Regions from separate parts of the Arthrobacter sp. SIMBA_036 genome, predicted to be linked through region 2. Evidence: riboswitches for the same ligand, from Rfam matches in the RefSeq annotation. Region 2 holds a riboswitch; the other holds the start of a gene.

Region 1 (5,065 bases), on a different contig from region 2:
GGACTGCGTCCACTCCCAGAGCTGCGGAAATTCGTTCGGTTGTGGCCAGAAGGCCATCTCGTTCACAGGCGTAAGAGACGTGATCCATGCGCATGGCTTCATCTTGGCACTTTGTGATCGGGGTCTCAGCTAAGTAAAGCCTAACTATGGTAGGACCTATTTGCGGAGCGAGGGCCCATGACATATTCGGACCCGAAATTTCAGCTGGCGTCACAAAGCTATCCATGGTGAGCGGCTGTTCCTAGACTGGCTCCAGCCGCCCCGGATTCATTTCCACTGCACCACGAGCATCACGGGCCCGGATGAATGACCGCGCCGTAGGTGTGTCCCGCCACAAATCGCCTTCAGAGGAGAATGCAATGTCCCAAGGATGGTCTTTCGAAACCCGCCAGATTCATGCAGGCCAAGAGCCGGATGCCGCCACAGGTGCCCGGTCGTTGCCGATTTACCAGACAACGTCTTTCGTGTTCCCCAGTGCCGAAAGCGCGGCCAACCGTTTTGCCTTGGCTGAACTTTCACCGATCTACACCCGCATTGGCAACCCCACCCAGGACGCCGTGGAACAGCGGATCGCGAGCCTGGAGGGCGGCCTCGGCGCCCTCTTGCTCAGCTCCGGGCAAGCAGCCGAGACCTTCGCCATCCTCAACATCGCCGAGGCGGGGGACCACGTGGTGGCGAGCCCAAGCCTCTACGGGGGGACCTACAACCTCCTGGCCCACACCCTCAAGAAGTTCGGCATTTCCGTTACCTTCGTGGAGGATCCGGACAACTTGGACCAATGGCGGGATGCTGTCCAGCCGAACACCAAGCTGTTCTTCGGAGAAGTTGTCTCCAATCCCCGCCAGGACGTGCTGGACATCGAAGGCGTTGCCCGTACCGCCCACGAGGCCGGCGTGCCGCTCATCGTGGACAACACCTTGTCCACTCCCTATTTGATCCGTCCCATCGAGTGGGGCGCGGACATTGTGGTTCATTCGGCCACCAAGTACCTCGGCGGCCACGGCTCGGCGATAGCCGGTGTGATCGTTGACTCCGGCAACTTCGACTTCGGCAAGGATCCGGAGCGCTTCCCCGGATTCAACACCCCGGATCCCAGCTACAACGGCCTGGTGTACGCGCGCGATCTCGGGAAGGACGGGGCACTCGGCGCCAACCTTTCCTACATTCTGAAGGCACGCGTGCAGTTGCTCCGCGACCTCGGGTCCGCGGTGTCCCCGTTCAACGCCTTCTTGATCGCACAAGGGTTGGAGACGCTGAGCCTTCGCGTCGAGCGTCACGTTGCTAACGCCATTAAGGTGGCGCAATGGCTGGAAGCCCACGACGACGTCGAGGCCGTCGCCTACGCTGGCCTGCCGTCCAGCCCTTGGTACGACCGCGGCCGTAAGTACGGCCCCTTGGGCACGGGTGCGGTGGTGGCCTTCACCATCAAGGGTGGCGTCGAGGCAGGCAAGCGCTTCGTGGACGGCCTGGAGCTCCACTCCCACGTTGCCAACATCGGCGACGTTCGCTCCCTGGTGATCCACCCGGCGTCGACCACTCACAGCCAGCTCACCGAAGACCAGCAGGCCGTCGCGGGCGTCAACCCCGGATTGGTGCGCTTGTCCGTGGGCCTGGAGCACGTGGATGACATCATCGCCGACCTCGAAGCCGGGTTCCGGGCCGCCAAGGGGGCCTGACCGCGGACGAACGCCGCCCGCCGATGATTATTCGGTGGGCGGCGTCCAGTCCTGGCTTTCGGAGAACAAGCCGCACCCAAAACGTCACACTGGTGTCACAATCTTCGCCTGAAGAGGGATGTTCTTCCTAAACTCTACGTATTAGGTCATGAGTGCCAGCACACAGCCCCGGCTTGCTGGCCGGCAACCCTCCTCCGCGGTGGGGTGCCCCGGGTGAGGACCTGGCCCGTCGCATGCAAGGCGACTGGCAAGTGCGAGGTTTAGGTGTCGAAGGAAATGACCATCACTGCTACAGCCATTCCCACTTCCGGAAAAGAAGACGGAACGGTCCGCTACGCCCGGATAGGTTCGTTGGAACTTGAGGCCGGGGGTTACCTCCCGGATGTCGTCTTGGCTTACGAAACGTGGGGGAGCCTGAACCCGGATCGATCCAACGCGGTGTTGGTCCAGCATGCCCTGACCGGAAGTACCCACGTGGCTCGGGGGAGTACGGACGAGGAAGGTTGGTGGGAGCAACTCGTCGGTCCAGGTGCGACCATCGACACCAACAGATTCTTTGTTGTCTCCATCAACATCGTGGGCGGTTGCTACGGGAGCACCGGGCCATCCAGCCAGGCTCCCGACGGGAAACCTTGGGGATCGCGGTTTCCGCTGATCACGCTCCGGGACAGCACCGAAGCCGAGGCCCGGCTCGCCGATGTCCTGGGTATCGATGCCTGGCACGCCGTGCTCGGAGGTTCCATGGGCGGGGCCAGGGCCCTTGAATGGGCCATCACGTTTCCCGAACGCGTCAAGCGCTGCGCCGTGATCTCCGTGGGCGCCTACAGCACGGCGGAGCAAATCGCCTTTGCCCAGTCCCAGACCCTTGCGATCCGGCAGGACCCGAACTTCAACAATGGGGACTATTACGACGGCCCGGCCCCCGAGAACGGGTTGGCCTTGGCGCGGCGCATAGCGCACATCACCTATCGTTCGGCCTTGGAGTTGGACCTTCGCTTCGGCAGGCAAGCCCAGCCCAAGGAAGCACCCCTTGTTGCGCCGGTGTTGGGGGAGCGGGGGCGTTACCAAGTGGAAAGCTACCTGGACCATCAGGGTAAGAAGTTGGTGCAACGCTTTGACGCCAACAGCTACGTCGCCATCACTGAGGCCTTGATGTCCCATGACGTCACCCGGGGCCGGGGTGGTCTGCAGCAGTCCCTGTCCCGCGCAACAGCGGAATTCTTCGTGGCCGCAGTAGACACCGATCGGCTGTACTTCCCGGCGCAATCACGCGAACTTGCCGCTGCCCTGCCAGGTGATGTTGCGGTCCATGTCATCGAGGCGCCGATCGGGCATGACGGCTTCCTCACGGAAATCGGGCAGCTGTCAGCGCAGCTCGGTGAGGCGTTCTTCAGCTAAGAAGCCGTTTGCAACAATTCGACTTTTTTCGGCCTCCTTCCATGACTTTCAAGGGCTTCACTCAGGTCCGGCCCATAACCTCCAGCCATGATGTCAAAAACCCTTGTGATTAACGTGGGCCTGGGCGCTGTCATAGTCGCACTTGGTGCGGGTACCTACCTCACCGCGACGGCCGCAGGCTCCACCACCCCGGCCACGGCAACGAGGACCGTGACGGTAGGCAAGGCTGATATCTCCTCGGTGGCTACGGCGTCGGGCAATGTGGCCCCGCAGTCCACCACCGTCGTCAATGCCCGGAACTGCAGCGGGGTGATCCTGTCGGTGGGCGCCACTCTTGGCCAGCAAGTCAGCGTGGGCCAGCTGCTCGTGTCCATTGACCCTACAAATGCGCAGAACAGCTTGGATGCGGCCCAAGCGCAGCTGGATTCCGTCACTGCCCAGGCAAACCAGCAACAGGTCTCGGCGAGTGGGCAGGTGTCCTCGGCAAACCAGGCCCTCATTAACGCCCAGCAGTCAGCGGCATTGGATAACTCCCAGCAGGCCTCAACCGTTGCCGCAGCACAGAAGGCCGTGGACGCAGACAATGCCGCGGTCACTGCTGCAAAAGCCGTTCCCGTCCCCAACCCGAAGCCGGCGAACTGGACCGATCCGGTCGTGGCGGCGCAGAACCAACTCGCCAAAGACCAGGCGTCCCTCAGCCAGGCACAAAACCAAGCTGCCAGCACCCAGCTGAAAGATAAACAACAGGTCGCTTCCGCAACAACGGCGCTCGGAAATGCCCAAAACTCTGCGGCCTCGGCGGGCGCCACGAACGTCACCAGTGCCCGGCTCGCTGTACAGACGGCCCAAGCGAACCTCGCCGACTGCAACCTGACAGCTCCCGTGTCCGGCACGGTATCCGCGGTAACTGCCACCGTCGGGGCGCTGACCGGTTCGTCCGGTGGGGGCTCGGCAGCCTCGGCTACGGGTTCCACGGGTTCCGCCGGTGCCGGTGGATCCGCGGCCGGGACGGGGACTGTCGCTGCTTCGGGTGGTTCGGCGTCGAGCGCTGGCTTGGTGACCATCAGCGACACCGGCCATCTTCAGGTAGTGGCTGGCTTCTCCGAATCCGACGTGACCAGCATGAAACCCGATCAAACCGCACAATTCACCTTTCCTGCCTTGCCACAGGATCCAACCGCTGCTCCTGTAACCGGAAAAGTTGTTTCGATTGCCCAAACGTCCACTACCACCAATGGAGTGGTCACCTACCCGGTAACCGTCTCCATTGCCAATCCACCGGCAGGCCTCCGGCTTGGGCAGAGTGCCAACATCTCCGTCACCACGGCCACAGCAACCAATGCGCTGGTAGTTCCAAGCCTGGCCATCACCACCACGGGGAACAGGCAGACAGTCAGCGTCGTGAAGAACGGCACGCCGACGCCGGTAACCGTCACCACCGGGATCAGTGCGAACGGCCGAACCCAGATCCTGACAGGTCTCTCCGACGGTGACCAAGTTCAGTTGCCGGCCATCTCAAGCACCTTGGATACCGGCAGTACCACCACCGGCGGCGGCTTCGGCACGGGCGGCTTCGGCGGTACCGGCACCAACCGCGGCGGCGCACGAAACGGCGGTCAGTAAGCCGTGGCATCGGTCATCGAACTCGCCGGGGTCACTAAGGTCTACGGCAAAGGCGAGGCCGAAGTGCGGGCATTGGACAACGTGAGCCTTTCCATTGAACGCGGCGATTTCGTGGCGATCATTGGGGCTTCGGGATCCGGTAAATCAACCATGATGAACATCATCGGCTGCCTGGACGCCCCGACCACAGGGAGCTATTTCCTGGACGGAATCGATACCAGCGAGTTGGATGAGTACCAACAGGCCCAGATACGCAACCGGAAAATCGGTTTTGTCTTCCAGAACTTCAACCTCATTTCGCGCACCAAAGCTGTCGATAACGTGGCCATGCCGCTGGCGTATGCAAAGGTCGGGCGCCACGACCGGCA
Region 2 (5,065 bases):
CTGTCCTCCCACATGGTCAGATGGCTTTCGAGACCAGCAAATTGCGGCCCGATCACGGGCCGAAATCCGGGTTTGTGAACGTCTCCGGCGTGCATGATCCGGGAAAGCCGGTGGACCCAAGGGACAGACGTGTCCAACTGGTTCCAGACCAACCCCAAGACCCCCTGCGGCCGCAAAATCCTGGCGATCTCCGCACTGGCCGCAATAGGGTCACACCAGTGCCAGGCTTGGGCAACGCTGACGACGTCGAATGTTGAGTCCGCCAGCCCTGTCGCCTCGGCGGTTCCTTCCACTGCTGTGACCGAGGGATGCGATTTCCGGAGTTGGTGGAGCATGTCAGCCGAGGGATCCACCGCGACGACGTCCAGCCCGCGTTCCAAGAGGAGCGCAGTGAACTTCCCCGTACCGGCGCCGATATCTGCCGCCGTTCCTGCCCCTTCGGGAAGCAACCACTGGAGCGCGTCCTGCGGATAGCCGGGACGAACACGATCATAATGTTCGCCGCCGTCCTGGAAGCTCAAGCCCATCTCCTGCCGGCGGGCGGCGGCGAGCTTCGGGCCGCCCGGCCCGGCAGGACCAACTGAGCCGCCGGTAGCGCCGGTGTGAAGCACGGCCACGCCTATCTCCTTCACAGGATGTAAAAGTACCCTACGAATTTACCCTAGGACGGTCCGTGCCCCGGAACCGGCTCAGTCAACGGAACCGGCTCAGTCACGGAACCGGCTCAGTCAACGCTGCAGGGTGCAGCGCCCGCGGTTCCCGGAGTGTTGGGTGCCCATTCGGGGTAGGTCCGGTGGTCGTTCGCGGGAATCCACCGGCCTTCGTCAACCACGTAGTCCCAGCCAAGGCCGTTGCGTTTGAGTTCCCTGATCCCGGCAAGGAGCCGCGCGGCATCCTCGAGCCGGGAGCCGACGCCGAAGCTTGCGCGAAGGGACCCGGAGGGCAGGCCGAGGCGCTTGAGCAGCGGGTGCGCGCAGAACCTGCCGTCGCGTAGGCCGACGCCGTGCTCGGCGGCCAAGAATGCTGCCACAAGTCCGGCGTCGAACCCTTCCACGGAGAAATTGACGACGCCGATGGTGTCCTCGGAATCACTGAAGATCCGATGCACGGTGACGCCATCGATGCCTTCCAGCCCCTCTATGAGGTATGAGCGGATTGCTGCCTCATGGGCGTGCCATGCGTCTTGGTCCAGGTCCGCTAACACCTGCGTTGCACGGGCGAGCGTGGCAGCGCCCAAGACATTGGGGGAGCCGCCTTCGTGGCGTGCCGGACCGGTGGCCCAACTGACCGAATCCAACCGGGCTTCGCGTACCGCCCCGCCACCTGCGAGGTGAGGTGTTCCGGCGTCGAGCCAATCAGGACGGCCCACCACAACGCCTGCCCCAAAAGGCGCATAAAGCTTGTGACCGGAGAACACAAGGTAGTCCACATCCGCTTGGGTGATGTTTATGCGCCGGTGCGGAGCCAGTTGGGCAGCATCAACCACAATCCTGGCGCCGTGTTCATGGGCAAGATCCGCAAGTTTCGCGACGGGAAGGATCTCGCCGGTCACGTTCGATGCGCCCGTCACGGCAAGCAGCGATACCCCTCCCTGGCTGAGCTCGTTCCGGAGCTTGTCCACGGTGGCCGCAAGCGTTGCCTCGGCAACGACACTGCGGTGCGGAACACCTTGCCATGGGAGCAAATTGGCGTGGTGTTCTATGTCGAGGTAGAGGACTTCCCCAACGAATTCACCATCCACTTGTGGAAGGCAGCCTGCCAGCAGGTTTAAGGAATCTGTGGTGTTGCGCGTGAAGATGACGGAATCGTCCGGGCGTCCGCCAACGAATTCTCGGACCACGTTCCGGGAGTTCTCGTAGACCGAAGTGCTGATCTGGGAGGCGTAGCCGGCGCCCCGGTGGACGCTGGCATAGTACGGCAGAATCTCATTGAGATAGGCCGAGACAACCGTCAAGGCCGGCGCAGAGGCGCCGTAGTCCAGGTTTGCATACCGTGCGTGGCCGCCCTGAATCAGCGGCGCCTGCAATTCTGCCCCTGTGACTGCGGCGAGGGGGCGGGCTGCGAGGACGTTGCCAGCTGGGGTGTTGGATGGGGCTGCGGGATTTAACGTGACAGTACTCATGGGACCTCACTCAAGAGGGACCCCGGTTGGGGTCGCGCTTGCCGAATCCGTTCCGGACCGGCCAGGTCGTCACCCGGGGCACCCCACCGCGAATGGAGGGTTGCCGGCCAGCAAACCGGGGTTTTGCGCTGGCACTCGTGACCTCTCTCTAGGCTAGGGCACCCCGCGCAGGGCTGACAAAGCCACCGCAATTGTTAAGCGCTTTGTTACGTTTAGGACGAAAAATGGGACGAACGGCGAATATTACGACGGCGGACGCCCGCTAAGTGGGGCGCCCGCCGTCGAATATTTGGTCAAAGCCGTGTGCTACCGCCGGAACGTACTCCGGTAATGAGCGCTCGCTAGAGGAGATCGTCCAGAGCCGGGTTCAGCGTTTTGAGGACCTCCGAATGCAGGATCGAGTTGGTGGCTAACGCGTTGCCGCCAAAGGGCCCGTCCTCACCTTCCAAGGAGGTGAAGCGACCTCCGGCCTCGGTAACGATCGGAACGAGCGCTGCCATATCGTAAAGGTTCAATTCCGGTTCGCAGGCGATATCAACGGCGCCCTCCGCTACCAGACAATAGGACCAAAAGTCGCCGTAAGCGCGGGTGCGCCAAACCTCCTCGGTCAACCCAAGGAACTCATCAAGGTTGCCTCGCTCTTTCCATCCGGACAGACTCGAGTACGACATGGAGGCGTCGGCCAGTCGTGAAACGTTGGAAACCTTCAGGCGCGTGGCAGCTGCCAGGGAGCGCCCCATGTAAGCACCCATATCTTTTGCGGCCCACCAACGCTTGCCGAGTGCCGGTGCGCTGACGACGCCAACTACCGGTTCCCCCTCATCCACCAGGGCGATCAACGTTGCCCAGACCGGCACGCCGCGGACAAAATTCTTGGTCCCGTCGATTGGATCGATGATCCAACGGCGCGATCCATGGCCGCTGCTGCCGAATTCTTCGCCCAAAACCGCATCACGCGGGCGGGAGCGCGACAGTTGGCCGCGGATAGCTTCCTCAGCGGCCTTATCGGCGTCCGTGACGGGCGTGAGATCGGGCTTGGTTTCGACTTTCAGGTCCAGGGCCTTGAAGCGGGACATTGTCTGGGAGTCGACGGAATCCGCGAGGACGTGCGCAAGGCGCAGGTCGTCGTTGTAGGTGGAGACGGGTTGGGTCATGCCACCAAACTATCCTGAAACGGGTCCTCTCGCCGGGATGCCGTGACGGACTCGGGCGGGATTAGTTGACGGTACCGAGTTCCTTGGCTTCTTTCGCTTCCAACCGGGGGTCTGCGCCCAACAGGCGGCGAAGGGAGGACAAACGGGCCGGACCCGAAGGTCCGGCATTGCCTTCGCTAACCCATGGGTCGAGGCCGCAGTTGATGGCTGTCGCATCATGCTTGCAGCCCCGCTCACAGGCCTCAGTACCCGGTTCCAGGTCCGGGAAGGAGTGCAGTATCCGGTTCGGGTCCACGTGGGCCAGCCCGAAAGAGCGGATGCCGGGGGTGTCGATGATCCAACTGCCGGAAGGAGCGTCGCTGAGCCGCAGCGCCAGGGCTGACGACGACGTGTGCCTGCCCCGGCCCGTGACTGCATTCACCCCGCCGGTGGCACGCTCAGCGCCCGTCAACGCGTTGACCATGGTGGATTTGCCTACGCCCGAGTGACCCAGCATCACCGTCACCTTGCCGTGGAGGTGGGTCCTCAGCTCGGACACGGCGTTCCTGTCCAAGCGGGCAGACAATCCGTCGTCAGACCGTGCGTCGATGCCTCCGGCAGCCGAGTCCGCCGTCTTGCTGATGATGACCGGAAAGCCAAGGCTCACGTAGTTGGCCAGAAGTTCAGTCGGGTCCTTGACGTCTGCCTTGGTGATCAGCAGCAGCGGCTCGATCCCGGCGTCGTACGCAGCTACCAGGGCGCGGTCGATAAACCCGGTACGGGGCTCTGGGTTGGCCGCGGCGACCACCACCACCAACTGGTCGGCGTTGGCCACCACTACCCGTTCGATGGGGTCGGTGTCGTCGGCGCTGCGGCGCAGTAGGGTTTTGCGCTCCTCGACGCGAACCAGCCTGGCCAGGGTGTCCGGCAGCCCGGACACGTCGCCCACCAAGGCGACAAAATCCCCTGGCACTACCGGGTTGCGGCGGAGCTCCCGCGCGCGGGCGGCGATGACGATGCGTTCCTCAGGGGTGTCTTCACCAACGATCGAGGTATACCGTCCCCGGTCCACCGTGATGATCCTGCCGATGACCGCGTCATCGTGGCTGGGACGGTCTTTCGTCCGGGGCCTTGAACCTTTTTTGTTGGGACGGATCCGGACATCGGACTCGTCCCAAGAGCGTGCATCGCGGCCCATAGTCAGTTGCTGGCCCCGTTCGAACCAGCAGACTCAAGCATCGCGGCCCACATCGTGGGGAATTCGGGCATCGTCTTGGATGTTGTGGCGATGTCCTCCACCTGGATGTCCTCGACGGCGAGCCCGAGGATGGCACCGGCGGTGGCCATACGGTGGTCCGCGTAGCTGTGGACAATTCCGCCGTGCAAAGGGGCGGGCCGGATGATGAGCCCGTCCGATGTTTCCTCTGCGTCACCGCCCACGCGGTTGATTTCAGCCACAAGGGCAGCCAACCGATCTGTTTCGTGCCCACGGAGGTGCGCGATACCCGTCAAGCGGGAGGGGGTGCTTGCAAGGGCGCAGAGCGCGGCCACCGTGGGGGCGAGCTCGCTGGTTTCGTGCAGGTCCACGCCGAGGATCCGGGGGCCGCCGGTGACGGTCAAAGTTCCGTCGTGGAGGGATACGGTCGCACCCATGGATGCGAGGATGGAACGCCATTGGTCGCCGACTTGGGTGGTACCCGCGGGCCAATTGGGAACCCGGACGGTTCCCCCTGTGGCCAACGCCGCTGCCAGGAAGGGGCCGGCATTGGAGAGGTCTTGTTCGATCCGCCGGTCAAACGCCTGGATGCTG

What was found. Region 2 has a riboswitch for S-adenosylmethionine ahead of SB659_RS01855 (aminotransferase class V-fold PLP-dependent enzyme). Riboswitches for the same ligand answer to the same signal wherever they lie in the genome.
Region 1: another riboswitch for S-adenosylmethionine. It lies ahead of SB659_RS02865 (homoserine O-acetyltransferase); the one in region 2 lies ahead of SB659_RS01855 (aminotransferase class V-fold PLP-dependent enzyme).

The regions. Positions count from the first base shown of each region.
Region 1 is NZ_JAWRXG010000002.1:17,438-22,502, reverse strand. It holds gene SB659_RS02875 (VOC family protein) at 1-94, opposite strand, end outside; gene SB659_RS02870 (bifunctional o-acetylhomoserine/o-acetylserine sulfhydrylase) at 303-1,676, shown strand; SAM riboswitch class IV at 1,821-1,936, shown strand; gene SB659_RS02865 (homoserine O-acetyltransferase) at 1,953-3,074, shown strand; gene SB659_RS02860 (HlyD family efflux transporter periplasmic adaptor subunit) at 3,162-4,697, shown strand; gene SB659_RS02855 (ABC transporter ATP-binding protein) at 4,701-5,065, shown strand, end outside.
Region 2 is NZ_JAWRXG010000001.1:399,427-404,491, forward strand. It holds gene SB659_RS01850 (class I SAM-dependent methyltransferase) at 1-527, opposite strand, end outside; gene SB659_RS01855 (aminotransferase class V-fold PLP-dependent enzyme) at 725-2,122, opposite strand; SAM riboswitch class IV at 2,152-2,265, opposite strand; gene hisN (histidinol-phosphatase) at 2,464-3,276, opposite strand; gene SB659_RS01865 (ribosome small subunit-dependent GTPase A) at 3,338-4,453, opposite strand; gene aroA (3-phosphoshikimate 1-carboxyvinyltransferase) at 4,456-5,065, opposite strand, start outside.